DNA from 3 places in the Scandinavium sp. UTDF21-P1B genome. Region 3 is predicted to be linked to each of the others. Evidence: predicted binding sites of a transcription regulator. Region 3 holds the regulator's gene; each other region holds the start of a gene.
What was found. Region 3 encodes PhoB, which activates phosphate uptake and scavenging genes when phosphate is short. Its sites were predicted from a motif close to CTGTCATAAAACTGNCNNAT; they were not measured.

Region 1 (9,864 bases), on a different contig from region 3:
ATACCCACCGCGATCCCGGACGAACCGTTCACCAGCAGGTTTGGAATTTTGGTTGGCATGACGTCCGGAATTTTTTCCGTGCCGTCATAGTTATCCACGAAATCGACGGTTTCCTTGTCCAGGTCAGCCATCAGCTCATGGGCGATTTTCGACATACGGATTTCCGTATAACGCATCGCCGCCGCGGAGTCGCCGTCAACGGAACCGAAGTTACCCTGCCCATCGACCAGCATGTAGCGCAGCGAGAACGGCTGGGCCATACGTACGATGGTGTCATACACTGCGGAATCACCATGGGGATGGTATTTACCGATGACGTCACCCACGACACGGGCGGATTTTTTATAGGCTTTGTTCCAGTCATTGCCCAGTACGTTCATGGCGTAAAGTACGCGACGGTGTACCGGCTTTAAGCCATCACGGACATCTGGCAGCGCACGGCCAACAATCACCGACATCGCATAATCCAGATAGGAGCTCTTTAGCTCTTCCTCGATGTTGACCGGTGTAATTTCTCTCGCAAGGTCGCTCATCTAACCGCTATCCCTCTACATGTTTCCCGGATTCAAAGGTCGCAAATTATAACACAGCAGACAGGATTGAGGTAAATCAATAGCACCCGCGCGGCGCTTTATTCGCGCCGGGGTGCTGATATACTCACAGGCCTGATAAGAAAAGGAGTCAATGCGCCCATGAATGCTGAAAAACAGCCGGTGGCTAACGTCGATCGCGACGAAATTGCAAAATTTGAAGCTGTCGCTTCACGCTGGTGGGATCTCGAAGGGGAATTCAAACCGCTGCATCGCATCAATCCGCTGCGTTTAGGCTATATCGCCACCCGCTCCGACGGTCTGTTTGGCAAAAAAGTGCTGGACGTAGGCTGCGGTGGCGGCATCCTCGCCGAAAGCATGGCACGGGAAGGCGCCGAGGTAACCGGGCTGGACATGGGCTTTGAGCCGCTTCAGGTCGCGCGCCTGCATGCGCTGGAAACCGGCATTCACGTGAACTATGTGCAGGAAACCGTCGAAGATCACGCGGCGAAACACGCGCAGGAGTATGACGTGGTCACCTGCATGGAAATGCTGGAGCACGTGCCGGACCCGCAATCCGTGGTTAACGCCTGTGCAAAGCTGGTGAAGCCAGGCGGCCAGGTCTTTTTCTCGACGATAAACCGTAACGGCAAAGCGTGGCTGATGGCGGTCGTCGGCGCAGAGTATGTGCTGAAGATGGTGCCGAAAGGTACGCATGACGTGAAGAAATTCATTAAGCCTGCCGAGCTGCTGAGCTGGGTAGACGACACCTGCCTTCAGGAACGCCACATGACGGGCCTGCACTACAATCCGGTGACCAATCACTTCAAGCTCGCACCGGGTGTTGATGTTAACTATATGTTGCATACAACCGCAAAAAACGTCTGACGTCATAAGTTATTTTTATAAAGTTTGCGCAGCATCCCGTTGCGCAAATCCTTCCCTCGTTGAAGAAATCAGCACTCGATCAAATTTTCATTTTTTTTTCTACATTATTGACATCACGTCCAGGCCTTACAGTTCGAGGACTTAGCCTTTTTCACGCTTTGACAACCTCAAGTTAACGTCAAAATCAACCCTTGTACTCAAATGAATCCTTACTAGAATACTCACCATATAGCGTTTAACTTATCGCACACCCCCAATATATAGTATTTATCCACAGAGTTAGTCACAGCGGCGTTCTGTGGATAAACGGGGGATATTTTTTCTTTCACGGACAGGTAAAAAGCACATGAATCAGAGTCTGATGGTGACTAAGCGTGATGGCGGGACCGAGCGTATCGATCTCGATAAAATTCATCGCGTGCTCGACTGGGCGGCCGAGGGGCTGAACAACGTTTCCATTTCTCAGGTTGAACTGCGCTCGCATATCCAGTTCTACGACGGTATCAAAACCGCCGATATCCATGAGACCATCATCAAGGCTGCTGCCGACCTGATCTCCCGTGACGCACCGGACTACCAGTACCTGGCCGCGCGCCTGGCGATTTTCCACCTGCGTAAAAAGGCCTACGGCCAGTTCGAGCCACCGGCGCTCTACACCCACGTCGTCAACATGGTAGAGCTGGGTAAATACGACAGTCATCTGCTGGAAGACTACACGGAAGAAGAGTTCAAGCAGATGGACGGTTTTATCGACCACTGGCGTGACATGAACTTCTCCTACGCCGCCGTTAAGCAGCTGGAAGGGAAGTACCTGGTTCAGAACCGCGTTACGGGCGAAATCTATGAGAGCGCCCAGTTCCTCTATATTCTGGTTGCCGCGTGCCTGTTCTCTAACTACCCGCGCGAAACGCGTCTGGACTACGTGAAGCGTTTCTATGACGCCGTGTCGACGTTCAAGATTTCACTGCCAACGCCAATCATGTCCGGCGTGCGTACCCCGACGCGCCAGTTCAGTTCCTGCGTACTGATTGAATGCGGCGACAGCCTGGACTCCATCAACGCCACCTCCAGCGCCATCGTGAAATATGTTTCCCAGCGCGCCGGTATCGGCATCAACGCCGGTCGCATCCGTGCGCTGGGCAGCCCGATTCGCGGCGGTGAAGCGTTCCACACCGGCTGTATTCCTTTCTATAAGCACTTCCAGACCGCGGTGAAATCCTGCTCTCAGGGCGGCGTGCGCGGCGGTGCGGCCACCCTCTTCTACCCAATGTGGCATCTGGAAGTGGAAAGCCTGCTGGTGCTGAAAAACAACCGCGGTACCGAAGCGAACCGCGTGCGCCACATGGACTACGGCGTGCAGATCAACAAGCTGATGTACACCCGCCTGCTGAAAGGTGAGGACATCACGCTGTTCAGCCCGTCCGACGTCCCGGGCCTGTACGACGCCTTCTTCGCCGATCAGGACGAGTTCGAGCGCCTGTACGTGAAATACGAAAAAGACGACACCATTCGCAAGCAGCGCATCAAGGCCGTAGAGCTGTTCTCACTGGTGATGCAGGAACGTGCGTCCACGGGTCGTATCTACATTCAGAACGTCGACCACTGCAACACCCACAGCCCGTTCGACCCGGTGGTAGCGCCAGTGCGCCAGTCTAACCTGTGCCTGGAAATCGCCCTGCCGACCAAACCGCTGGACGACGTCAACGACGAAAACGGTGAAATCGCCCTGTGTACGCTGTCGGCGTTTAACCTCGGTGCGATTGACAGCCTAGACGATCTGGAAGAGCTGGCCATCCTGGCCGTCCGCGCGCTGGATGCCCTGCTCGACTATCAGGACTACCCGATTCTGGCCGCCAAACGCGGTGCGATGGGCCGTCGTACTCTCGGTATCGGCGTCATCAACTTCGCCTACTACCTGGCGAAGCACGGTAAACGCTACTCCGACGGCAGCGGCAACAACCTGACTCACAAAACGTTCGAAGCCATTCAGTACTACCTGCTGAAAGCCTCTAACGAGCTGGCGAAAGAGCAAGGCGCATGCCCGTGGTTCAACGAAACCACCTACGCTAAAGGCATTCTGCCAATCGACACTTACAAGAAAGACCTGGACGGGATCGTCAGCGAGCCGCTGCACTACAACTGGGAAGCCCTGCGTGAATCCATCAAAGAGCACGGCCTGCGTAACTCCACGCTCTCCGCGCTGATGCCGTCAGAGACCTCTTCGCAGATCTCCAACGCCACCAACGGCATTGAGCCGCCGCGCGGTCACGTGAGCATTAAAGCCTCGAAAGACGGTATCCTGCGCCAGGTGGTGCCGGACTACGAAAAACTGCAAAACGGCTACGAGCTGCTGTGGGAAATGCCGAATAATGACGGCTACCTCCAGCTGGTCGGCATCATGCAGAAGTTTATCGATCAGTCTATTTCGGCAAACACCAACTATGACCCGACGCGTTTCCCGTCTGGCAAAGTACCGATGCAGCAGCTGCTCAAAGACCTGCTCAATGCCTATAAATTTGGCGTGAAAACCCTGTACTATCACAACACCCGTGATGGCGCAGAAGATGCCCAGGACGACCTGGCACCGTCCATCCAGGACGACGGCTGCGAAAGCGGCGCATGTAAGATTTGATAATATTGCCCGGCGGCGCGTTGCTTGCCGGGCCTACGGTCTCTTGTAGGCCGGGTTAGCGAAGCGCCACCCGGCGTATAATACCAGGACAGGATCCCACTCATGGCATACACCACCTTTTCACAGACGAAAAATAACCAACTCCTGGAGCCGATGTTTTTTGGCCAGCCGGTCAACGTGGCCCGCTACGATCAGCAAAAATATGACATCTTCGAAAAGCTGATTGAGAAACAGCTCTCCTTCTTCTGGCGCCCGGAAGAAGTCGACGTTTCCCGCGACCGCATTGACTACCAGGCACTGCCAGATCACGAAAAGCATATTTTCATCAGCAACCTGAAGTACCAGACGCTGCTGGACTCCATCCAGGGCCGCAGCCCGAACGTGGCGCTGCTGCCGCTGATTTCCATTCCTGAACTGGAAACCTGGGTTGAGACGTGGGCATTTTCGGAAACGATCCACTCGCGCTCTTACACCCACATCATCCGCAACATCGTCAACGATCCGGCGACCGTGTTTGATGACATCGTCACCAATGAGCAGATCCAGAAACGTGCGGAAGGCATTTCCCACTACTACGATTCACTGATTGAACTCACCAGCTACTGGCACCTGCTGGGCGAAGGCACTCACACCGTGAACGGCAAAACCGTCACCGTGAACCTGCGCGAGCTGAAGAAAAAGCTGTACCTGTGCCTGATGAGCGTTAACGCCCTGGAAGCCATTCGCTTCTACGTGAGCTTCGCCTGCTCCTTCGCCTTTGCCGAGCGCAAACTGATGGAAGGTAATGCCAAGATTATCCGTCTGATTGCCCGCGACGAAGCCCTGCACCTGACCGGCACCCAGCACATGCTGAATCTGCTGCGCTCGGGCCAGGACGACCCGGAAATGGCGGAGATAGCTGAAGAGTGCAAGCAGGAGTGCTATGACCTGTTCGTGCTGGCGGCCCAGCAGGAGAAAGAGTGGGCAGACTACCTGTTCCGTGACGGCTCAATGATCGGCCTGAACAAAGACATCCTTTGTCAGTACGTCGAGTACATCACCAATATTCGCATGCAGGCGGTGGGCCTCGATTTGCCATTCCAGACGCGCTCTAACCCAATTCCGTGGATTAACACCTGGCTTGTGTCCGATAACGTCCAGGTGGCGCCGCAGGAAGTGGAAGTCAGCTCGTATCTGGTCGGTCAGATTGATTCTGAAATCGATGCCGACGACCTGAGCAACTTCCAGCTCTGATGAGCCGCGTAACCCTTCGCGTGACGGGCACACAGCTGCTGTGCCAGGAAGAACACGCTTCCCTTCTGGCGGCGCTGGAATCGCATAACGTTGCGGTGGAATTTCAGTGTCGCGAAGGTTACTGCGGCTCCTGCCGTTGCCGCCTGGTCTCCGGCCAGGTTGACTGGCTGATGGAGCCGCTGGCCTTTGTTCAGCAGGGCGAAATTCTGCCCTGCTGCTGCAAAGCGAAGGGCGATATCGAAATCGAGATGTGATGATGTCGGGCGGCGCTTCGCTGACCCGACCTACAAAACCGCAGTTTGTAGGCCAGATCTGGCCCAATCACCACCCGACGCTTTTAGCGCTTATCTTGCAAAAAACTCACCGCTTTATCGGGGAAATCCGTAAACAGCCCGTCCACGCCCGCCTGGTTATACAGCACGTCGTACAGCTGATTCACGTCCGTTGCATACTCCGGCAGCTGATCCGCACGCACGGTATACGGATGCACCTGCATCCTGCTGGCATGCGCCTCTTTAACCATTGCCGTAAGCTTCACGTGGCCCGGCGTGGAGCCCTCAGCCACCAGCATATGGTAATCCGGCCCGATGCCGTCCGCGTACTGTGCAATCTGCTTCATCGCGCCGGGCTTAAACATCCAGTCGTAGCTGTAGTTAATCCACTTCCCGTCCGGCTGCTTCTCCTGGGTTTCATTCCAGTCGGTATAAGCAATCAGCTGCACCAGATTGAGATCCATCCCCATCTTCGGCTCCAGCTCGGTTTTAATGCGCTTCAGCTCAGCGGCATCAAAACATTGCAGATAGACCTTGTCCTTCTTGCTGGCGTAACCGTACTGCTTCAGCACCGCCAGCGTTTTCGCCGCAATATCCTTGCCTTCCTGATGATGGAACCACGGCGCTTTGATTTCCGGATAGATACCAATATTTTTACCGGTTGAGTGGTTCAGCCCCTGAACAAACTCAATTTCCTCTTCAAAAGTGTGAATACGGAAATCAGACTTGCCCATCGGGAAGCGCCCCGGATAGACCTGCACCTTCTTGCCGTTTTCAATCTCAAAGCCCTCGGTAAACTTCAGCGAACGAATTTCCGCCAGCGTGAAGTCGATGGCGTAATAGCGGCCATCTTTACGGGCGCGGTCCGGGAAACGTTCAGCCACGTCCGTCACGCGGTCAAGATAATGGTCATGCAGGACGACCAGCTGGTCGTCCTTTGTCATCACTAAATCCTGCTCCAGATAATCCGCACCCTGCGCATAGGCCATCGCTTTCGCGGGGAGCGTATGCTCGGGCAGGTAGCCGCTGGCACCACGGTGAGCGATAACAATCTTATCGGCCGCGAGCGCAGAGCCCGTCATTAAACCGGCCAGCAGCAGGCCCGTTGCTAATTGCGTTAATTTCATCACAATGCTCCTTATTGTCGACGCGCCTGCATTTCCGCATGATGACGTTTCTCACCTGCCATCACCACCAGCAGTAAAATCACCGCCAGTACGCTACCGCCGATCATCACCATGAAACCGCCGTCCCAGCCGAAGAAGTCGACCGTATAGCCCACAATAGCGCTGGCCGCCACGGAACCGCCGAGATAGCCGAACAACCCGGTAAAGCCCGCGGCCGTACCCGCAGCTTTTTTCGGTGCCAGCTCAAGCGCATGCAGGCCAATCAGCATCACCGGACCATAAATCAGGAAGCCGATAACAATCATACAGGTCATATCCACGCCCGGATTACCCGGCGGGTTAAGCCAGTAAACAACGGTGGCGATGGTCACCAGCGTCATAAAGAACACGCCGGTTGCCCCTCGGTTGCCGCGGAACACTTTGTCCGACATCCAGCCGCACAGCAACGTGCCCGGGATCCCCGCATATTCATACAGGAAATAGGCCCAGGAGGACTTGTCCAGCGCGAAATGCTTCACTTCTTTCAGATAGGTGGGTGACCAGTCGAGGATGCCGTAGCGCAGCAGATACACGAACACGTTCGCCACCGCGATATACCACAGTAATTTATTGGGCAGCACGTACTGCATGAAGATCTGTTTTGCCGTCAGTTCTTCTTCATGCTTTTCGCTGTAGTCGTCCGGATAGTCGTTTTTGTACTCCTCAATCGGCGGCAGGCCGCAGGACTGCGGCGTATCGCGCATCAGGGCAAAGGCAAACAGCGCGACCAGAATCGCGCCGAAAGCCGGCATATACAGCGCCGCCTTCCAGTCGTTGAACCATGCCATCCCTAACAGGAACAGCAGCGGCGGCAAACCACCGCCAACGTTATGCGCACAGTTCCATACCGACACAATGCCACCGCGCTCCTTCTGTGACCACCAGTGGACCATGGTGCGCCCGCACGGCGGCCAGCCCATCCCCTGGAACCAGCCGCAGATAAACAGCAGCACGAACATAACCGCAATGCTGGACGTTGCCCAGGGCACGAAGCCCATAAACAGCATCACCGCCGCCGCAAGAATTAGCCCGGCAGGCAGGAAAACGCGCGGATTTGAGCGATCGGAAACCGACCCCATGATGAATTTCGAAAAACCATAGGCGATTGAAATGCCCGACAGCGCGAAGCCTAAATCGCCGCGCGAGAAGCCCTGTTCAATCAGATAAGGCATGGCAAGGGCAAAGTTTTTGCGCACCAGGTAGTAGGCCGCATAACCGAAGAAGATCCCGAGGAAAATCTGCCAGCGCAGTCGGCGATAGTGCGCATCTATCTGCGCCTCAGGCAATCTCGCCGCGTGGGCGGCAGGTTTAAAAATACTGAGCATGGTAGCCTCCGTGGCCATCGTTATCAGATACAAACGTCTGAGAATTATCAGTAGCAGGGATGAGTCATCATCCGGGGCGGATGGTAGGCAAAGCGTAGCGGGCGTACTGTGAAATGTCGCACAAAATGTTACAGAATTATGACAAATATTCCATTGTGAGCACGGAATCACGTTTCATTTTCGATTTATGTTCGATTATGCGCGATATCAAACAAACCACAGTTTTATTGTGGCTAACTGGACGAAAATGAACAGGAAGGGAGCAGTATGACTTTCGCGACGGTCAATGAAGCCGATGTCATCATCATCGGCGGTGGCGCAACGGGTGCCGGAATCGCCAGGGACTGCGCTCTGCGCGGCCTCAAAGCGATTCTTGTCGAGCGTGATGATATCGCCACCGGGGCGACTGGCCGCAACCACGGTCTGCTGCACAGCGGTGCACGCTACGCGGTCACCGACCCGGAATCTGCCCGTGAATGCATCGCCGAAAACGCTATTCTCAAACGCATTGCCCGCCACTGTACTGAAGCCACACAAGGGCTGTTTATTACCCTGCCGGAAGATTCTCTCGACTTTCAGCAGCAGTTTATTGAAGCCTGCCGAAGCGCAAATATTGATGCCCAACCGCTGACGCCCGCCCAGGCGCTGACGCTGGAGCCCGCAGTCAACCCGGCAATTATCGGCGCGGTGAAAGTGCCCGACGGCACAGTAGATCCCTTCCGGCTGACGGCCGCCAATATGCTGGATGCCCGCGAGCACGGTGCCATCATTCGTACCGGCTGCGAAGTGACGGGGCTCATCCGCCAGGGCGCGCGCGTATGCGGGGTAACGATATGGGATCGCACAACACAAAAAACCGAACAGCTACATGCCCAGGTCATCGTCAACGCGGGCGGCATCTGGGGCCAGCGTATTGCCGAATACGCCGACCTGTCCGTGCGCATGTTCCCGGCAAAAGGGTCACTGCTCATTTTCGAAAACCGCATTAACCAGCACGTGATCAACCGCTGCCGCAAGCCTGCGGATGCCGATATTCTCGTGCCTGGCGATACGATTTCGCTGATTGGTACGACCTCCACGCACATTGATTACCGCGATATCGACTACAACCGTGTCACAGCGGAAGAAGTCGATATCCTGCTGTGTGAAGGGGAAAAACTGGCTCCGATAATGGCGACAACGCGCATTCTTCGCGCGTACTGCGGCGTGCGTCCCCTGGTCGCCAGCGACGACGATCCCAGCGGGCGTAACGTCAGCAGAGGGATTGTGCTGCTCGATCACGCCAGACGCGACGGCATGGAGGGCTTTATCACCATCACCGGCGGTAAGCTGATGACCTATCGGCTGATGGCGGAAATGGCAACCGATGCCGTCTGCCGAAAACTGAATCACAGCGCAGCCTGCACCACGGCTGACATTCCCTTGCCGGGTTCACGCGAAACAACCGAAAACACGTTGCACAAAATGATTTCCCTTCCTGCCCCGCTGCGCGGTTCTGCTGTTTATCGCCATGGCGACCGTACGCCAGAATGGCTTGGCGATTCACGACTGCACCGGAGCCTGGTGTGTGAATGCGAAGCCGTCACCGCCGGGGAAGTACGCTATGCCGTCGACAACCTGGCAGTGAAGAATTTGCTCGACCTGCGTCGTCGTACGCGCGTTGGCATGGGCTCCTGCCAGGGTGAACTCTGCGCCTGCCGGGCAGCCGGTTTACTCCAGCGTTATCAGGTCACCACGCCTGCGCAATCGCTCAATCAGCTCTCTGAATTTCTGAACGAGCGCTGGCGGGGCGTGCAGCCCATCGCCTGGGGCGATGCG
Region 2 (9,864 bases), on a different contig from region 3:
CTGATACGCAAGCTTATCCGGCCTACGGGATCCCCGGTTTCGTAGGGCGGGTAAGCAACGCGCCACCCGCCAGACGTTCCGCTTACTCCTTCGGATCTTTCCCCGCCAGCAGCTTGTCCAGCTCGTCGCCACCGACGTGACGGAAATCCTGCCCCTTCACGAAGTAGAAGATGTATTCGCAGATGTTCTGGCAGCGATCGCCGATACGTTCGATAGAGCGGGCGCAGAACAGGGCGGTCAGCACGCTTGGAATGGTGCGGGAATCTTCCATCATGTAGGTCATCAGCTGACGCACGATGCCTTCATATTCCTGATCCACTTTTTTGTCTTCGCGATAAATTCGCACCGCTTCATCCAGATCCATGCGCGCAAACGCATCCAGCACGTCGTGTAGCATCTGCACGGTGTGGCGACCCAGCGATTCCAGGCTCACCAGCAGCGGCTGATGCTGTTGGGAGAACTTCTCCAGCGCGGTGCGGCAGATTTTGTCGGCAACGTCACCAATACGCTCCAGCTCGGCGATGGTTTTAATGATCGCCATTACCAGGCGCAGGTCACTCGCGGTCGGCTGACGCTTGGCAATGATGCGCACGCAGGCTTCGTCGATAGCGACTTCCATCATGTTGACCTGCTTGTCACCGTCGATAACGCGCTTCGCCAGATCCTGATCCTGGTTATGCATCGCGGTGATGGCGTCGGACAGCTGCTTCTCCACCAGCCCCCCCATGGTCATCACCTGGGTGCGAATATGCTCCAGCTCTGCGTTGAACTGGCCGGAAATGTGTTTGTTAAGATTGAGGTTATCCATGTGCGCTCCAAATCAACCGTAGCGGCCAGTAATGTAGTCTTCAGTTTGTTTCTTCGCAGGTCGGGTGAACAGCGCATCGGTATCGCTAAATTCAATCAGTTCGCCAAGATACATAAACGCAGTATGGTCGGAACAGCGCGCCGCCTGCTGCATGTTATGAGTAACGATCACCACGGTGTAGTCCTGCTTAAGCTCAGTGATGAGCTCTTCAATGCGGCCCGTTGAAATCGGGTCCAGCGCTGAACATGGCTCATCCAGCAGCAGTACTTCCGGGCGAATCGCAATTCCGCGGGCAATGCACAGACGCTGCTGCTGGCCGCCGGAGAGAGAATAGCCGCTCTGGTGCAGCTTATCCTTTGTTTCATTCCATAATGCGGCCTTGGTCAGCGCCCACTGCACGCGCTCGTCCATATCCGCACGGGACAGCTTCTCAAACAGGCGTACGCCGAAGGCGATGTTGTCATAAATCGACATCGGGAACGGCGTCGGCTTCTGGAACACCATGCCAACTTTGGCGCGCAGCAGGGCAATATCCTGGGTATTGGTCAGAATGTTGTCGCCATCCAGCAGGATTTCACCCTCCGCGCGCTGCTCCGGATAGAGCTCAAACATTTTGTTGAACGTGCGCAGCAGGGTGGATTTTCCGCAGCCCGACGGGCCGATAAACGCCGTTACCTGGTTTTTGGCGATATCCAGGTTAATGTTTTTCAGGGCATGGAATTTGCCGTAGTAGAAGTTCAAATCACGAACTGAAATCTTACCCGGGGTCGTCTCAACCATACTCATCTCAATCTCTTCCTCATTCAGCGCCGCTCTTCGCCACGCTGTAAAAAATTAACCGTGTTTCTTCTTCGCGAAAATGATGCGCGCCAGAATGTTCAGCAACAGAACGCACAGGGTAATGATCAGCACCCCGGCCCAGGCCAGCTGTTGCCACTCGGCAAACGGGCTCATGGCAAATTTGAAAATGGTCACCGGCAGGTTGGCAATCGGCTGCATCATGTCGGTGCTCCAGAACTGGTTCGACAGCGCGGTGAACAGCAGCGGTGCGGTTTCACCAGCAATACGCGCAACGGCCAGCAGCACCCCGGTCATGATCCCTGATATGGAGGCCTTCAGCGTGATGGAGGACACCATCTTCCACTTTGGCGTACCCAGTGCATAAGCCGCTTCACGCAGATTATCCGGCACCAGCTTCAGCATGTTCTCAGTAGTACGAATCACGATAGGCACCTGCAGCAGCGCCAGCGCAATCACGCCCGCCCAGCCGGAAAAGTGCTGCATCTTCGCCACGACGATGGTGTAAACGAACAGGCCCACCACGATGGATGGCGCAGAAAGCAGAATGTCGTTAATGAAACGAATCACCTCCGCAAGCCAGGATTTACGTCCGTATTCCGCCAGATAGATACCCGCCATGATCCCCATCGGTGTACCGATGACGGTTGACCACAGGATCAACAGGCAGCTACCGGCTAATGCGTTTGCAAGCCCTCCGCCCGCAGTATTTGGCGGCGGCGTCATTTCGGTGAACAGCGCGATCGACATGCCATCGATACCGCGGGTAATGGTGGAGAACAGGATCCACACCAGCCAGAACAGGCCAAAAGCCATAGTCGCCATCGACAGCGTCAGGGCGATGCGGTTTTTGGTACGACGACGCGCCTGCATTTTGCGGCGGGATTCAATGAGCTCAGGGCTGGTTTGCATTTCTAAAGTCGCCATTAGCGTGCCCCCTCGTTTTTCGCGAGGCGTTTAATCATCAGCTTGGAGATCGCCAGTACGATAAAGGTGATCACGAACAGGATCAGGCCCAGTTCCATCAGCGCCGCAACGTGCAGCCCGGATTCGGCTTCAGCAAATTCGTTCGCCAGTGCAGAGGTGATGCTGTTGCCCGGCATATACAGCGAAGCGCTGTCGAGCTGGTAGGTATTGCCGATGATAAAGGTCACCGCCATGGTTTCACCCAGCGCGCGCCCGAGGCCAAGCATGACGCCACCGATCACCCCATTTTTGGTGAACGGCAGAACGATACGCCAGATAACTTCCCAGGTGGTGCAGCCGATACCGTAGGCCGACTCTTTCATCATCACCGGTGTTTGTTCGAACACATCGCGCATAACGGCGGCGATGTAAGGAATAATCATGATGGCGAGGATCACGCCAGCGGCCAGTAAACCGATACCAAACGCCGGGCCGGAGAACAGCGCGCCGACAAATGGAATCGCCGACAGTACGTTGCCGACCGGCTCCTGAAAGTAAGTCGCAAACAGCGGCGCAAAGATGAACAGGCCCCACATCCCGTAGACGATACTTGGAATAGCGGCTAACAGCTCAATGGCAATCCCCAGCGGACGCTTCAGCCAGTTTGGCGCGAGTTCCGTCAGAAACAGGGCGATACCAAAACTCACCGGAACGGCAATCAGCAGGGCGATAATGGAGGTCACCAGCGTGCCGTAAATGGGCACCAGCGCACCGTAGATATCGTTTGGCGCATCCCACTCTTTGGTCCACAGGAAGGAGAAACCAAACTTCTGAATACTTGGCCAGGAGGAGAAAATCAGGGAAACAATGATGCCACCCAGCATCAATAGCACAATCAGCGCCGCCAGTTTTACCAGCACGCTGAAAATGATGTCACCCTTTTTACCCGGTGGGTTAAATGCAGGCTTGGTTGCAGCCATAAATTACTCTTTCAGTTAATCACCCGAACGATGCCCGGCGGCGCTTATGCTGGCCGGGCCTACAAAAACAGCATGTTACCTGATTTTTGTAGGGCGGATAAGCGAAGCGCCATCCGCCATCAACAACAAACCTCGATTAGTACAGCGCTTTACCGCTGCTGTCTTTCACGTTGGTTTTCCATGCAGCGCGAACCTGCTCAACCACGCTCTCTGGCAGTGACGCATAATCCAGTGCGTTTGCTTCTTTGGCGCCGTTTTTGTAGGCCCAGTCAAAGAACTTCAGCACTTCAGCACCCTGCTCAGGCTTCTTCTGCTCTTTGTGGACCAGAATGAAGGTGGTGGAAGTGATTGGCCACACGTCGTCACCTTTCTGGTTGGTCAGATCCTGAGCGAAGGATTTGCTCCAGTCAGCGCCTTTCGCCGCGTTAGCAAAGCTCTCTTCAGTCGGGCTCACAGATTTGCCATCAGCGGAAACCAGTTTGGTGTAAGCCAGGTTGTTCTGCTTAGCGTAAGCATACTCAACGTAGCCGATAGAACCCGGCAGACGCTGAACGAACGCGGCGATACCGTCGTTGCCTTTACCGCCCAGACCGGTCGGCCAGTTAACCGTCGAGCCTGCGCCGATTTTGGATTTCCACTCTTCGTTCACTTTCGCCAGGTAGCTGGTGAACACGAAGGAAGTACCGGAACCATCAGCACGACGCACTACTGCGATATTCTGAGAAGGCAGTTTCTTGCCCGGGTTCAGCTTCGCAATCGCTTCGTCGTCCCACTTCTTAATTTTACCGAGGTAAATATCCCCCAGGGTTTTACCATCGAGCACCAGCTCACCGGATTTGAAGCCTGGCAGATTGACCGCCAGCACCACGCCGCCGATCACGGTCGGGAACTGGAACAGACCTTCCTGAGCCAGCTTGTCATCAGACAGAGGCGCATCGGAAGCACCGAAATCCACGGTGTTAGCCGTAATCTGCTTCACACCACCGGAGGAGCCGATACCCTGGTAGTTGACCTTGTTACCGGTCTCTTTCTGATAGGTATCCGCCCATTTGGCATACACCGGCGCCGGGAAGGTTGCACCAGCGCCAGTCAGGCTTGCTGCTGCGAATGCAGAGAAAGCGCTCATTGATAAGGTCGCGGCGACAACAGTTGCGACAGTGGTACGCATAACTTTCATAATGTCTCCTGCAGGATTTCGTAAATCATTGTTTAAGTGGCTACGTTGAGCAAAATAGGGCAAACAGGTGACAGTTAAATGTACGAATTATGACAGTTTTATGACATGAAATATTTGCGTTAAAGATCGTTCATTTTTTATTTAATTATCAATTGATTATAATAAATTATGACATTTACTTGTCGGTAAAATTTTATTTTTATGACACTACAAACGTTAGCTGAAGAGGACAGATTGTCATCTCTGCAATGGCGAAAAAATCGACTTTAGTTTCTGCCGTTTCGACCGATGTTGTTAATAAACCCGCAACATTTATTGGATGAAACCTGTGCTGAACAACCTTCGAGTCGTAACCAGTATTATTATCGTACTAACCCTTTTTTGCGTTTTGCAGCTGGTCAGCGGAAGTCTGTTTTACTCCGCTGTGAATGGCGACCGTCAGAACTTTCAGAAATCTGACGTGCTGAACTCGCAGCTGGAAAATCTGGGTGACAGCGTTAACACCCTGATTAAAACCCGGGTCAACATCAACCGCGTCGCCATTCGCTTTCTGAAAAACCAGCGCGATCCGGATTCGTTGCGGGCGATTGATGAACTGCTGGGCATCGCCAGGAAATCGCTGGCCCAGGCCGATACTTACTTTAGCCAGTATAAAAACCTGCCGCTGGTGGAAGGACAGCAAAAGCCGCTCGCCAGCGAAATGGAAAAAACCTACCAGCAGATGTCTGGCTTGCTGAAATCCTCGATCGCGTTTTTACAGCAGGATAACTACGCCGCGTATGGCAATCTGGATGCACAACAGGCCCAGGATGCGATGGAGGCCAGCTATCATCTCTGGCGCGCCGAGAACACTTCCCTGCTGCATGCAGCCACAGAGATAAACAAACAGGCGTTCACTCAGATGCAGTGGACACTTGCCGGTATTTTTCTGACTGTGCTGATCATTATGGCCGCCATCTGGTATGGCCTGAACAATCTGCTTCTGAAACCGTTGCAGGACGTGGTGGAACATATCCGGATCATCGCCAGCGGCGATTTGTCACACCATAATCAGGCCAACGGCTGCCTTGAGATTGCGCATCTGGCCGACAACCTGAATCACATGCAGCAAGAACTCAAGCAAACCGTCACTTCGGTTCGCGGTAGTTCAGACACGATCTACCTCGGAGCCAGCGAAATTGCCTCCGGCAATAACGACCTGTCATCGCGCACGGAAGAACAAGCCGCCTCTCTCGAACAGACTGCCGCCAGCATGGAGCAGTTGACCGCAACGGTACGACAGAATACCGATAACGCACGCCAGGCGGCTCAGCTTGCCAGTACGGCTTCAACTACGGCTGCACTGGGCGGAAATGCTGTCGACAATGTTGTCAGCACCATGCAGAAAATTACCGAAAGCTCACAGCAAATCGCCCACATCACCGGCGTGATCGACGGGATTGCCTTCCAGACCAACATCCTTGCCCTGAACGCAGCGGTTGAGGCAGCTCGTGCAGGCGAACAGGGACGAGGCTTTGCCGTCGTCGCTGGCGAAGTTCGTACTCTGGCAAGCCGTAGCGCGCAGGCAGCTAAGGAAATCAAAGGGCTGATTGAAACGTCGGTCAGCCAGGTTCATACCGGCTCGCAGCAGGTGGCTGAAGCGGGGGAAACCATGAAGGAGATTGTGACCTCGGTAACGCGCGTCAGCGATATTATGGGGGAAATCACGACCGCGTCTGAAGAGCAGAGCAGGGGGATCGAACAGGTCAGCCTGGCGGTTTCGCAGATGGATAGCGTGACTCAGCAGAATGCTTCGCTGGTGGAGCAGTCAGCGGCAGCCTCGGCGTCACTGGAAGAGCAGGCAGAACAGCTGCGGCTGGCGGTTGCCGCGTTTCGCCTGTAAATGAGAAAGGAGCTCTGCACCTGGCAGAGCTCCGGTTACGCTTACTCGACGGTGACAGATTTCGCCAGGTTACGCGGCTGGTCCACGTCAGTGCCTTTAATCAACGCCACGTGATAGGCCAGCAGCTGCAGCGGGACGGTGTAGAAGACAGGCGCAATCACCTCTTCCACATGCGGCATCTCAATCACTTTCATGTTGTCGCTACTGGTGAAACCGGCATCCTGATCGGCGAAGACGTACAGCACGCCGCCGCGCGCGCGCACTTCCTCGATGTTGGATTTCAGTTTCTCCAACAGTTCGTTGTTTGGCGCCACAACGATAACCGGCATATCCGCATCGATCAGCGCCAGCGGGCCGTGTTTCAGCTCGCCCGCGGCATAGGCTTCGGCGTGGATATAAGAGATCTCTTTGAGCTTCAGCGCGCCTTCGAGCGCGATCGGATACTGATCGCCACGACCGAGGAACAGCGCGTGATGCTTGTCTGAAAAGCCCTCAGCCAGGGCCTCAATACGCTTGTCCTGCGACAGCATCTGCTCGATGCGGCTCGGCAGCGTTTGCAGGCCATGAACAATGTCGTGCTCCACAGACGCATCCTGACCTTTCAGGTTTGCCAGTTTCGCCACCAGCATTAACAGCACGGTCAGCTGCGTGGTGAACGCTTTGGTCGACGCCACGCCGATTTCCGTTCCGGCTTTGGTCATCAGCGCCAAATCGGATTCACGCACCAGCGAAGACCCCGGCACGTTACAAATTGCCAGCGACCCCAGGTAACCCAGCTCTTTCGACAGACGCAGCGCCGCCAGCGTATCCGCCGTTTCACCGGACTGAGAAAGGGTGATCATCAGACTGTTGCGGCGCACCGCAGATTTGCGGTAGCGGAATTCAGAGGCGATTTCGACATCGCACGGCACGCCGGCCAGCGCTTCGAACCAATAGCGCGAAACCATCCCGGAGTTATACGAGGTACCGCAGGCTACAATCTGAATATGCTCAACTTTAGAGAGCAGATCGTTGGCCTGAGCGCCCAGCTCGCTAAGATCGACCTGGCCGTGGCTGATGCGCCCGGTCAGGGTGTTTTTGATAGCGTTCGGCTGCTCGTAGATCTCTTTCTGCATGTAGTGACGGTAGATGCCTTTGTCACCCGCGTCGTACTGCAAATTCGATTCGATGTCCGGGCGTTTAACCTGTTCGCCGGATTTGGCAAACACGGTCACGCTGCGACGGGTCACTTCCGCGATGTCGCCTTCTTCAAGGAAGATGAAGCGACGGGTTACCGGCAGCAGCGCTAGTTGGTCAGAGGCGATAAAGTTTTCGCCCATGCCCAGACCAATCACCAGCGGGCTACCTGAACGGGCAGCCAGCAGAGTATCCGGATTGCGGGTATCCATGATCACGGTGCCGTACGCGCCACGCAGTTGCGGAATGGTTCGCAGAACAGCTTCACGCAACGTTCCACCCTGTTCCAGCTCCCAGTGCACCAGGTGAGCAATCACTTCGGTGTCGGTTTCGGAGGCGAATACATAGCCGCGGGACTGCAGCAGTTCACGCAGCGGCTCGTGGTTTTCGATGATGCCGTTGTGCACCACCACGATGTGGTCTGAGATATGAGGATGCGCGTTGCCTTCGGACGGCTCTCCATGGGTTGCCCAACGGGTGTGCGCAATACCGGTGCCGCCATGCAGAGGATGTTCTTCTGCGGCCTGAGCCAGCATTTGCACTTTACCGAGGCGACGCAGACGGGTCATGTGACCTTCGCTGTCGACCACTGCCAGACCGGCAGAGTCATAACCACGGTATTCCAGACGACGAAGCCCTTCGAGAAGGATTTCAGCAATATCACGCTGCGCGACTGCGCCAACAATTCCACACATAGTTAGATTTCCTGAAATGGCATGATGCCATGCGTTGTCGCTGACCTGTGTTTTCCGGTTTTTCCGGAGCCCCGAGCCTTGTAGAGAGTGGGGTTGTTTTTATGGGTGCTGCATGTTGGGAGGGGTGATATTTTTCACCCTCTGCCCTGTAAAACCGCCGGCCTGATAAGCGAAACGCATCAGGCGCTTTGCATTGCCGGATGGCGGCGTAATCGCCTTATCCGGCCTACAACTTACTTTTTCTTCACCGGACGCTGCCAGCCCTGCTTGTGGACCTGAGGCACGCGGCTTAATACCAGTTCGTTGTCACCGACATTGCGGGTCACGGTGGTTCCGGCAGCAATCGTTGCGCCTTTACCTACGCTGACCGGCGCCACCAGTTGGGTATCGGAACCGACAAACACATCATCGCCGATGAGTGTTTTAAATTTGTTAGCACCGTCGTAGTTGCAGGTAATGGTGCCCGCACCAATATTCACGTTGTCGCCAATCTCGGCGTCGCCGAGGTAGCTCAGATGTCCGGCTTTAGAACCTTTACCCAGGCGCGCTTTTTTCATCTCAACGAAGTTGCCAACGTGCGCGCCTTCCAGCAGTTCAGCTCCCGGGCGCAGACGTGCAAACGGACCGATCGTGCAGGCGGCGTGCAGTTGTGCATCTTCCACGACGCTATACGGGCTGATTTCGCAGTCGTCGCCAATGACGCTGTTTTTAATCACGCAGCCCGCGCCAATTTTTACGCGATGGCCCAGGGTGACGTTACCTTCAAGAATAACGTTAGTATCAATTTCCACGTCGCGCCCGTGGTTCAGGCTACCGCGCAGATCGAAACGCGCCGGATCGCGCAGCATCACGCCCGCCAATAGCAGTTTTTCTGCCTGCTCGCTCTGATACACCCGCTCCAGACGGGAAAGCTGAAGGCGGTTATTCACACCTTCCACTTCGCTCAGGCGATCCGGGTGAACGGCGGCAATTTCACGCCCTTCCTGGTATGCCATTGCGATAATATCGGTAATGTAGAACTCGCCCTGAGCGTTGTTGTTGTCGAGCTTGCCCAGCCAGCGCTTCAGATCGGCCCCGCCCGCAATCAGGATACCGGTGTTGATCTCCTGAATCTGGCGCTGCGCATCGCTTGCATCTTTATGCTCGACGATACCGGTCACCTTGCCGTCTTCGCGGGTGATGCGGCCATAGCCGGTCGGGTCATCCAGTTTAACGGTCAGCAGACCAATCCCGCCCTGCGGTTTCGCGGCGCGCAGACGCTCCAGCGTTTCCACGGAAATCAGCGGTACGTCGCCGTAGAGCATCATGATGTCTTCATCATCGGCAAAGAACGGCGCAGCCTGCTGCATCGCGTGACCTGTACCCAGCTGCTCTGCCTGGAGCACCCAGTTCAGATTACCTTCGGTCAGCGTCTCTTTGAGGAGATCGCCACCGTGACCATA
Region 3 (9,864 bases):
GATGCGCTGCTGCCAGTCGAGTGCGAGTTTGGTCACCACTTTTCCGGCTTCGATATGCACCGCGATCTCATCGCTGACCAGATCCTGCTTCTTCGCACGGATCACGCCGCCGTCTTCGAGGATCGCTTTTAGCTCTGCTTCATCGAGCAGCTGGAAGCCCTGCGCCACGTTGCCGGAGCGTACCCACTCGGTGAGCGTCAGCTCAATCGGATTTTCCAGCGCCAGCGGCACTACCGGCAGTGAGCCGAGGGTTTTACGCAGCAGGGCGAGGGTATCTTCGCCTTTTTTCGCGCTGGCGCAGTCGACCATGATCAGGCCGTTGACGGTATCGATCCACAGCATCGTCTGGCTGAAGCGGCTGAAGGCGCGAGGCAACAGCGAGTGCAGTACTTCGTCCTTCAGGGAGTCTTTTTCAGTTTTCTTGAGCTTGCGGCCCTGATCGGCCTCGAGCTTGAGGATTTTCGCTTCCAGCGCCTGCTTCACAACCGGAGCGGGCAGGATTTTTTGTTCATAGCGAGCGCAGATCAGGATCTGACCATTGGCTTCGTGGGTGAAAGCATCACTGTGTGAACCCATCGGCGGAACCCAGCCGGTTTTGGCCATGTCCTGGCTGCCGCAGGGCGTGAACGCCAGCGCGGCCAGCTGTTTTTCCATCTCATCAGCACGCAGAGAAATGTCGCGGCTAAGACGGTAAACCATTAAATTTTTGAACCACAGCATGATAATTTCCACGGGGTTAACGTTAAATTCAGCGGGCATGATAGCGAATTGTCACTATGCTTGCATTGTTAATCAGGCACCGGGGAGGCATCTGTGCGTATAGGAATAGATTTGGGTGGAACGAAGACTGAAGTCATTGCGCTCAGCGATCGAGGGGAGCAACTGTTCCGTCATCGCCTGCCTACGCCGCGTGACGACTATCGGCAGACGATTGAAACTATTGCCACGCTGGTCGCAATGGCCGAAAAAGAAACCGGGCAAACCGGGACGGTGGGGATGGGCATTCCGGGTTCGATTTCGCCGTATACCGGCGTGGTCAAAAACGCCAACTCGACCTGGCTTAACGGCCAGCCTTTCGACAAGGATCTGAGTCAGCGTCTGAATCGTGAAGTGCGGCTGGCCAACGACGCTAACTGTCTGGCGGTTTCGGAAGCTATCGACGGCGCGGCTGCCGGGGCTCAAACCGTGTTTGCGGTGATTATCGGTACAGGCTGCGGCGCTGGCGTGGCGCTGGGTGGCAGGGCGCATATTGGCGGCAATGGTACGGCGGGTGAATGGGGCCATAATCCGCTGCCGTGGATGGATGAGGACGAGCTGCGCTACCGCGCTGAAGTGCCATGCTACTGCGGCAAGCAGGGCTGCATCGAAACGTTTATCTCCGGCACCGGGTTTGCTACTGATTACCATCGCTTAAGCGGCAGCCTGCTCAAAGGGAATGAGATCATGCGTCTTGTGGAAGAACAGGATGCCGTTGCAGAGCTGGCGCTCAGCCGCTACGAGCTGCGCCTGGCGAAGTCGCTGGCGCACGTGGTCAATATTCTGGATCCGGACGTCATTGTACTGGGCGGCGGCATGAGCAATGTGGAGCGACTGTACAAAACAGTGCCGGATTTAGTGAAGCACTTCGTTTTTGGCGGCGAATGTGAAACCCCGATTCGCAAGGCATTGCACGGCGACTCAAGCGGCGTGCGCGGTGCGGCATGGCTATGGCCTTTGTAATTTCGTTATGTGCCCGGTGGCGGCTGCGCCTTTCCGGGCCTACTTTTCGTTGCGTAGGCCTGCGCAAGCGTAGCGCCGCCAGGCATTGTCACGATATCATTCCACTGCAAATACCTTATCCAGCCTGCTATAGCCCAGCCCATTAATTTTCTTCACTTTAATCTGCACCGGGATCCGCTCCTTCATCGCCTCGACGTGGCTTATCACACCGATCACTTTCCCGCTGGCGTTCAGGGCGTCGAGCGCATCCAGCGCGGTATCCAGCGTTTCACTGTCGAGCGTGCCAAAGCCTTCGTCAAGGAACAGCGAATCAATGCGAGTCTTGTGGCTGACCAGATCCGAGAGCGCCAGCGCCAGCGCGAGGCTCACGAGGAAACTTTCCCCACCGGAAAGCGTGCGGGTATCACGTACGGCATCGGCCTGCCAGGTGTCCATCACTTCCAGCTCAAGCGCTTCGCTGGCCTTGCGTTTGAGCAGATATCGCCCGTGCAGGCGGCTGAGCTGCTCGTTCGCCAGCCACACCAGATTATCCAGCGTCAGGCCCTGAGCGAATTTGCGGAACTTATCGCCTTCCTTCGAGCCGATAAGCTGGTTCAGCCAGCCCCAGTCTTCGAGGGTTTGCGCGGCGGCATCGATGCGTGTCATCAACGCCTGTTGCTGCTGGCGGTTATCGGCGTCCTGCTTTAGCTGCTGATGAATCTGGCCCTGCGCGGCGCTGTTGTCCCGCAGCTGCTGCGCCAGCTGAGCTAACGCGGCCTGCACCTGCTCGCGGGTGTGCGCTGGCGGTAAATCTTCCGGGCGCTGCTGCTGGTGCGCCGCCAGCGTGGTTTGCGCCTGAGCGGCCAGCGCTTGCTGCTGCGTGAGCTGGCTTTCAAGCTGCTGCTTTAGCTGCTCCAGGCGTTGTTGCGTCTCGTCGTCGAGCAGGGCGGCAAGGAAGGCCGGCTGGTCTGCAAACGGGCTGGCAGCCAGCGCATCGTCGAAGGCTTTCTGTGCGAGCAGAAGCCGTTCACGCGCCTGCGTTTCCTGCTGCTGTAGCGTCTGCCGCTGGCTTTCCAGCGAAACGCAGTCGTGGTGAACCTGCTGCCAGCCGTCAAGCGTAGCTGTGCCCGATGTTTCTTGCCCGGAAACAGGCGGCAGGGTGTCCAGCAAAGGCTGAAGAAGGGACAGTTCCTGTGCGACGGTTTGCTGGCGCTCGCTCTGCTTTTGCCAGTGCTGGCTTTCCGTTTCGCGTGAGGCCAGCCATGCGGCTCCTTCGCCTTGTGAGGGTAACGTCAGGCTAAATGCGGCGAGGGCTTCGCTCAGCTCCGCGAGTCGCGCTTTCGCTTCCTGTTCACGAGCCCGGCGCTCGGCGTTCAGCGCCTGAATTTGCCGCTCCAGCGCCAGCCGCTGCCCGTGCTGATACAACTGCTGCCCGAGATTCTCCTGTTCGTTAAGCCAGCCGCTGACATCCTCGTCCGGCGTTAAGGTGATTTGCAGCCCGTCAACGGTGGCTTGCCACCGTGAGGTGAGCGCTTGCTCCTGTTCGGCGATCGACTGTAGCTCGCTTTGTTCGGCCTGTTGCTGCTTCTGTTGTGCATCAAGCTCACCCTTGAGGCTGGCGCCGAGTTCACGAATCTGGTTGACCTCTTTTTCCAGCGCGTCGCGGCGGGCTTCGTTCACGCCTGGCCTGAGCGCCTGATATTCCGCCACCGCCGGATGCTCCACCGATCCGCAAAGCGGGCAAGGGGCACCGGGTTGCAGACGGGCGCGTTCGGCAGTGAGGTCGGCAATGATTTTTTCCTGCTCGCACAACGTTCTGACGTCATTGAACTGCTGGAGCTTCTCTTTGTATTGCTGGCGACGCGCGGCGAGCTCCGCTCCGCCTTTTTCCAGCGCCTGCTGGCGCTGGGCCAACAGAGGGAGTAGCTGCTGGCGCCGCTTGCTGAGCGGCTGAAACTGCCCTTGCAGCGTGTTCAGCTGCTGACGAAGGGGCCTCAGGCGTTGATGCTGTTCGAGCGCAGCGGCCACGGCGGCCTCATCCAGCGTCAATGTGGACGGCGGCAGGGCATCACGCTGACGGGCGAGCTCGTTCTCACGCTGAGTCAGCTCTTGCAGATGTATGGCATCGCGCTCCTGTTGGTTAAAGGCCGCGCGCCAGCCAGTCAGTTCGCTCGACCAGTGGCGGAAGCGCGCGTTTTCGGTAAGCCACGCTGAGAGTACCTTTTGCTGGCCGGTGAGCTCCTCGTGCTGGCGTTCGGCGCTCAGGCGTAACCGCCCGCGCTGTGTGAGCTGAGCCTGTAAGCGAGTATTCACTTCTTCAATTTTTTGCTGCGTTTGCGTCAGCGACGCCTGATCGTCCTGAAAGCGCAGCCACAGCGGGCGCAGCCTGTCGGCGGGCTGTGCCAGGGCGAGGGCTTCCAGCCGCGGCCGGGCGGCGTTTAATGCATCCTGTGCCGCGGCGAGCGCTGTCTGTGAGCGAAGCTGTGCGTCCTGCATTTCCGCTTCGCGCGTTAGCCACTGCTGCCAGAGCTGGACGCGCTGCTGCTCCGCCTGGTGCTGTTTCTCCTCGTCAGTAAGCGCCTGCAAACGTTGCTGCAGCGCCTGCTGCTGCTCTTCCGTCAGTAAAATCATACCGGAAGCCTGCGCCTGGCATTTTTCCAGTTCGGTTTTGGCTTCTTTATGTTTCTCAAATACTCTCGCCGAAATCTGGCCATAAATTTCGGTGCCGGTCAGCTCTTCCAGCAGCTCAGCACGCTCTTTCGGCTTGGCATTGAGGAAAGCGGCAAACTGGCCCTGGGAGAGCATCATGGAGCGGGTGAAGCGGCCATAGTCGAGACCGGTGAGTGAGGCGGTCAACTCCAGCTTATCTTTGACTTTTTCTGCCAGAATTTTGCCGTCTTCACAGCGGGCCAGCTCCACGCGCGGGGCCTGGAGATTGCCGTCTGGCTGATTTCTGGCACGGTTCTGGCTCCAGAAGGCGCGATAGGCCACGCCTTTCACTTCAAACTCCACTTCCGCGAGGCACTCGGCGGTATCGCGGGTCATCAGGTCGTTTTGCGACTGCGACAGCGTACTGAGGCGCGGCGTTTCGTGGTACAGCGCAAGGCAAATGGCATCCAGCAGCGTGGTTTTGCCCGCGCCCGTTGGCCCGGTAATCGCGAACAGGCCGTTGCTGGCAAACGGTTCAGCGGTGAAATCAATCTTCCATTCGCCCTTCAGCGAACTGAGGTTTTTCAGCCGCAGGCTCAGGATTTTCATGGCTGTTCCTCCCCGGAAAGTTCGCTCAGGGTTTCGGCGAAAAGCTGGTGCAGGCGTTGCTCCTGCGGGGCTTCCAGCGCTTCCAGCGCCAGACGTCGCTCAAAAACGTCTTCGACTTTCAGTTCGCTCAGCGTTTCGCGATGCTCGTTTGCCAGGATGCGCTCGCGCTGTTCGCGGCTGCGGCGAACCAGCAATATCTCGACGGGTAAATCATCGGTCAGCGCCTGAATTTTGCGCTGAATATCGTGCAGATATTCGTCGCTGGTGATTTCGATATCGAGCCACACCGGTGAGGCGGGATCGGCGTCGCGCCACTGTTCCAGCTGCTGGCTGATGCTGGCGAAATCGCCTTTCAGCACGCTCAGCTTTTGCGTAACGGGCACCTCGAGCGGCTCCACGCTTTCCAGCCTGCCTTCGCTGAAATGCACCAGGTTGACGGTTTTGGCTTTACCGGTTTCATCAAAGCTCAGGGAAATCGGCGAGCCGCAGTAGCGAATGTGCTCCGTGCCACCAATTTTTTGCGCACGGTGAATGTGGCCCAGCGCGATGTAGTCGACGGGGGGGAAATTCTGCGCCGGGAAGGCGTCAAGCGTGCCGATATAGATGTCACGCACCGCGTCACTTTTGCTGGCACCGACGGTGGTCAGATGGCCGCTGGCGATGATTGGCAAAGGGCGCTCGCCCCGCAGTTCGCATGCCTGCTGATACTGCTGCTGATAGTAGTTCGTGATCGCCTGTAATAAATGCTGCTGCTTTTCCCCCGCCGATGCACCCGCCTGGCTGACGATAACATCGCGCGGGCGCAGGAACGGAACCGGGCAGAGAATGGCGCCAGGCTTGCCGTCGCGGCACTTCAGTTCGCAGGGCGGTGTGCCGCTGCCCGCCACCACCAGGGTGTTGAGAAACGCCAGAATATCGCGGGACTCGTTGAGCGTGGCGACGGAGTCGTGGTTGCCCGCCAGCACCACCAGCTGGCAGCCGGTCTGCTGGAGCTTCACCACAAAGCGGTTGTAAAGTTCGCGCGCGTAGCTCGGCGGCGAACCGGTATCGAAGATGTCGCCCGCCACGATAATGGCATCTGCCTCTTGCGCCTCTGCGGTGTTCAACAGCCAGTCGAGAAACGCCTCGTGTTCGGCGGCGCGGCTTTTACTGTAAAAGTTCTGGCCAAGGTGCCAGTCAGAGGTATGGAGGATGCGCATTAAGGTGGCCTGTGGCAAAAAAGCGTGACGGCAAGTATAAACGGTTACGGATATCAGGGCGATGACGTGTTTTTCGGTGTCATAATTGAAAAAAACACTATCATAAATCTGTCACAAATCTGACGCATAATGACGCCGCATGATACGCATATGATTAATAAACAGGATAAATAATGGCGAGACGTATTCTGGTCGTTGAAGATGAAGCCCCGATTCGCGAGATGGTCTGCTTCGTCCTGGAGCAAAATGGCTTTCAGCCTGTAGAAGCCGAAGATTTTGACGGTGCCGTGAATCAGCTCAATGAGCCGTGGCCGGATTTAGTCCTGCTGGACTGGATGCTGCCGGGCGGTTCAGGCATTCAGTTTATTAAGCATCTTAAGCGTGAAGCGCTGACGCGTGATATTCCAGTGGTCATGCTGACCGCGCGAGGTGAAGAAGAAGATCGCGTGCGGGGTCTGGAAACCGGCGCAGATGATTACATCACCAAACCGTTTTCCCCGAAAGAGCTGGTGGCGCGCATCAAAGCCGTGATGCGCCGCATTTCGCCGATGGCGGTTGAAGAGGTGATTGAGATGCAGGGCCTGAGCCTCGACCCGTCCTCTCATCGCGTCATGACTGGTGAAAACCCGCTGGACATGGGGCCAACGGAATTTAAGCTCCTGCACTTCTTTATGACGCACCCGGAGCGCGTCTACAGCCGCGAACAGCTGTTGAACAACGTCTGGGGCACCAACGTTTATGTGGAAGATCGTACGGTGGACGTGCACATTCGCCGTCTGCGTAAAGCGCTGGAACACAGCGGTCACGACCGGATGGTGCAGACCGTCCGCGGCACGGGCTATCGTTTCTCCGCCCGTTTCTGACAATTGACTGGAGTGTGACCCGTGCTGGAACGGCTGTCATGGAAAAGGCTGGTTTTTGAGCTCATCCTCTGTTGTATACCGGCCCTGATCCTCGGGGCTTTTTTCGGCTATCTGCCGTGGTTTCTGCTGGCGGCCGTCACCGGACTGCTGATCTGGCATTTCTGGAATTTGCTTCAGCTTTCGTGGTGGCTTTGGGTCGACAGGAGTATGACGCCGCCGCCGGGTAAAGGAAGCTGGGAGCCGCTGCTTTACGGTCTGCATCAGATGCAGATGCGTAATAAAAAGCGTCGCCGTGAGCTGGGGAGCCTGATAAAGCGTTTTCGCAGCGGGGCGGAATCGTTGCCTGATGCGGTGGTGCTGATTACGGAAGAGGGATCGATGTTCTGGTGTAACGGCCTGGCTCAGCAGACGCTCAACCTGCGCTGGCCGGACGACAGCGGTCAGAACATCCTCAACCTGCTGCGCTACCCGGAATTTTCCCGCTACCTGAAATCCCGCGATTTCACCAAACCGCTCAATCTGGTGCTCAACACCGGGCGTCATCTGGAAATCCGCGTGATGCCCTACAGCGAAAAACAGCTACTGCTGGTTGCGCGTGACGTCACCCAGATGCACCAGCTGGAAGGTGCGCGGCGTAATTTCTTCGCCAACGTGAGCCACGAGCTGCGCACGCCACTCACGGTGTTGCAGGGCTATCTGGAGATGATGCAGGAGCAAACGCTGGAGGGCGCACCGCGCGAAAAAGCGCTGCACACTATGCGTGAGCAGACGCAGCGCATGGAAGGGCTGGTGCGTCAGCTGTTAACGCTGTCGCGCATTGAGGCCGCACCGCTGGCCGCGCTGAATGAGCGTATCGATGTGCCCATGATGCTGCGCGTGGTTGAACGTGAAGCGCAAACCCTCAGCCACAAAAAGCACATTCTGCATTTTGAGATTGATGATTCGCTGCTGGCTTTGGGTAGCGAAGAACAACTGCGCAGCGCGATGTCGAATCTGGTGTACAACGCGGTGAACCATACGCCGGAGGGCACGGAGATAGTGGTGCGCTGGCAGCGTGCTCCGCACGGAGCGCAGTTCAGCGTGGAAGATAACGGGCCAGGCATTGCGGCCGAGCATATTCCACGGCTGACCGAACGTTTTTACCGTGTTGATAAAGCGCGCTCCCGGCAGACAGGCGGCAGCGGGTTGGGGCTTGCGATTGTGAAGCATGCGGTTAATCACCATGACAGCCGACTCGATATTGAAAGTATTCCAGGCAAGATGACGCGCTTTAGCTTTGTGCTGCCGGAACGTTTGGTTGCCAATAAAAGTGCCTGAAGAGCTGTCTGGAAGGATTGGTTGACAAAGACCGGCGAAAGCCGGTTTTTTATCTTTCCGGTCGGCCAAACGGCGAATAATTATTAATCGTCTGCTGCTTTTTTGTTCGCATGATTAGCCAGAGGTTTTTCGCATATATGGTTGTTCATGCTACATGCGAATTAGTTGTTGCTATAATCCTCTGGTTTTACGATCCCTTGTTGCATTAAAACGTTATAAGCGTTTAAATTGCCCCCCATGCAGTCGCAGTCTGACTGCCTTCACGCGATAAACCCAATAACTATTCTTTTCGCGTGAACATCGGGAGTGTTTCCCACTGTATGACACGCTTTCACCGTTGTTCTGTTCCGCAGGAATAAGTACGACGTTTTGACATTCAACACCACATCCACAGGCAGTAAAGAGTTTATGACCCATCAGTTAAAATCTCGCGATATCATCGCGTTGGGCTTTATGACCTTTGCGTTGTTCGTTGGCGCGGGCAACATTATCTTCCCTCCTATGGTCGGCCTGCAGGCTGGCGAACATGTCTGGACGGCGGCGATCGGCTTTCTGATTACCGGTGTGGGCCTGCCTGTGCTGACGATTATCGCGCTGGCGAAAGTGGGTGGTGGCGTAGACAACCTCAGTACCCCGATTGGTAAAGTGGCGGGCGTTCTGCTGGCAGTGGTGTGCTATCTGGCTGTGGGGCCGTTGTTCGCCACGCCGCGCACCGCAACGGTTTCTTTCGAAGTGGGGATCGCCCCGCTGACTGGTGATGGCGCGCTGCCGCTGTTCCTCTACAGCCTTGTCTATTTTGCGCTGGTGATTCTGGTTTCCCTCTATCCGGGCAAACTGCTGGATACCGTTGGCAACTTCCTGGCTCCGCTGAAAATCATTGCCCTCGTGGTGCTGGCCGTGGCGGCTATCATGTGGCCTGCGGGCCCAATCAGCCACGCGCTGGAAGCCTATCAGACTGCGCCGTTCTCTAACGGTTTCGTTAATGGCTATCTGACGATGGATACCCTCGGTGCGATGGTGTTCGGCATTGTTATCGTGAATGCCGCACGCTCCCGTGGCGTGAGTGAAGCGCGCCTGCTGACCCGTTATACCGTGTGGGCGGGCCTGATGGCGGGCGTTGGCCTGACGCTGCTGTACCTGGCGCTGTTCCGTCTGGGTTCCGACAGCGCATCGCTTGTCGATCAGAACGCCAACGGCGCAACTATTCTGCACGCGTACGTTCAGCACACCTTTGGTGGCGCAGGCAGCTTCCTGCTGGCGGCGCTGATCTTCCTGGCCTGTATGGTGACTGCGGTGGGCCTGACCACAGCATGCGCCGAGTTCTTCTCTCAGTACCTGCCGCTTTCTTACAAAACGCTGGTCTTCATCCTTGGCATCTTCTCGATGGTGGTGTCCAATCTGGGCCTGAGCCACCTGATTCAGATTTCCATTCCGGTGCTCACCGCGATTTATCCGCCATGTATTGCACTGGTAGTATTAAGCTTTACCCGCGGTTGGTGGCATAATTCGACCCGCGTGATCGCCCCGGC

Region 1: glpT (glycerol-3-phosphate transporter) is a predicted target of PhoB. The motif match lies at 8,172-8,191, and genes of this name have one in related genera.
Region 2: pstS (phosphate ABC transporter substrate-binding protein PstS) is a predicted target of PhoB. The motif match lies at 4,757-4,776, and genes of this name have one in related genera.

The regions. Positions count from the first base shown of each region.
Region 1 covers NZ_JBFLVD010000017.1:89,020-98,883, forward strand. The annotation lists gene gyrA (DNA topoisomerase (ATP-hydrolyzing) subunit A) at 1-533, opposite strand, end outside; gene ubiG (bifunctional 2-polyprenyl-6-hydroxyphenol methylase/3-demethylubiquinol 3-O-methyltransferase UbiG) at 693-1,418, shown strand; gene nrdA (class 1a ribonucleoside-diphosphate reductase subunit alpha) at 1,765-4,050, shown strand; gene nrdB (class Ia ribonucleoside-diphosphate reductase subunit beta) at 4,153-5,283, shown strand; gene yfaE (class I ribonucleotide reductase maintenance protein YfaE) at 5,283-5,537, shown strand; gene glpQ (glycerophosphodiester phosphodiesterase) at 5,621-6,682, opposite strand; gene glpT (glycerol-3-phosphate transporter) at 6,694-8,046, opposite strand; gene glpA (anaerobic glycerol-3-phosphate dehydrogenase subunit A) at 8,314-9,864, shown strand, end outside.
Region 2 covers NZ_JBFLVD010000009.1:26,906-36,769, reverse strand. The annotation lists gene phoU (phosphate signaling complex protein PhoU) at 83-808, opposite strand; gene pstB (phosphate ABC transporter ATP-binding protein PstB) at 821-1,594, opposite strand; gene pstA (phosphate ABC transporter permease PstA) at 1,643-2,533, opposite strand; gene pstC (phosphate ABC transporter permease PstC) at 2,533-3,492, opposite strand; gene pstS (phosphate ABC transporter substrate-binding protein PstS) at 3,629-4,669, opposite strand; gene AB1287_RS05545 (methyl-accepting chemotaxis protein) at 4,998-6,551, shown strand; gene glmS (glutamine--fructose-6-phosphate transaminase (isomerizing)) at 6,593-8,422, opposite strand; gene glmU (bifunctional UDP-N-acetylglucosamine diphosphorylase/glucosamine-1-phosphate N-acetyltransferase GlmU) at 8,656-9,864, opposite strand, start outside.
Region 3 covers NZ_JBFLVD010000005.1:181,426-191,289, reverse strand. The annotation lists gene rdgC (recombination-associated protein RdgC) at 1-720, opposite strand, end outside; gene mak (fructokinase) at 814-1,719, shown strand; gene sbcC (exonuclease subunit SbcC) at 1,816-4,956, opposite strand; gene sbcD (exonuclease subunit SbcD) at 4,953-6,155, opposite strand; gene phoB (phosphate response regulator transcription factor PhoB) at 6,329-7,018, shown strand; gene phoR (phosphate regulon sensor histidine kinase PhoR) at 7,040-8,335, shown strand; gene brnQ (branched-chain amino acid transporter carrier protein BrnQ) at 8,744-9,864, shown strand, end outside.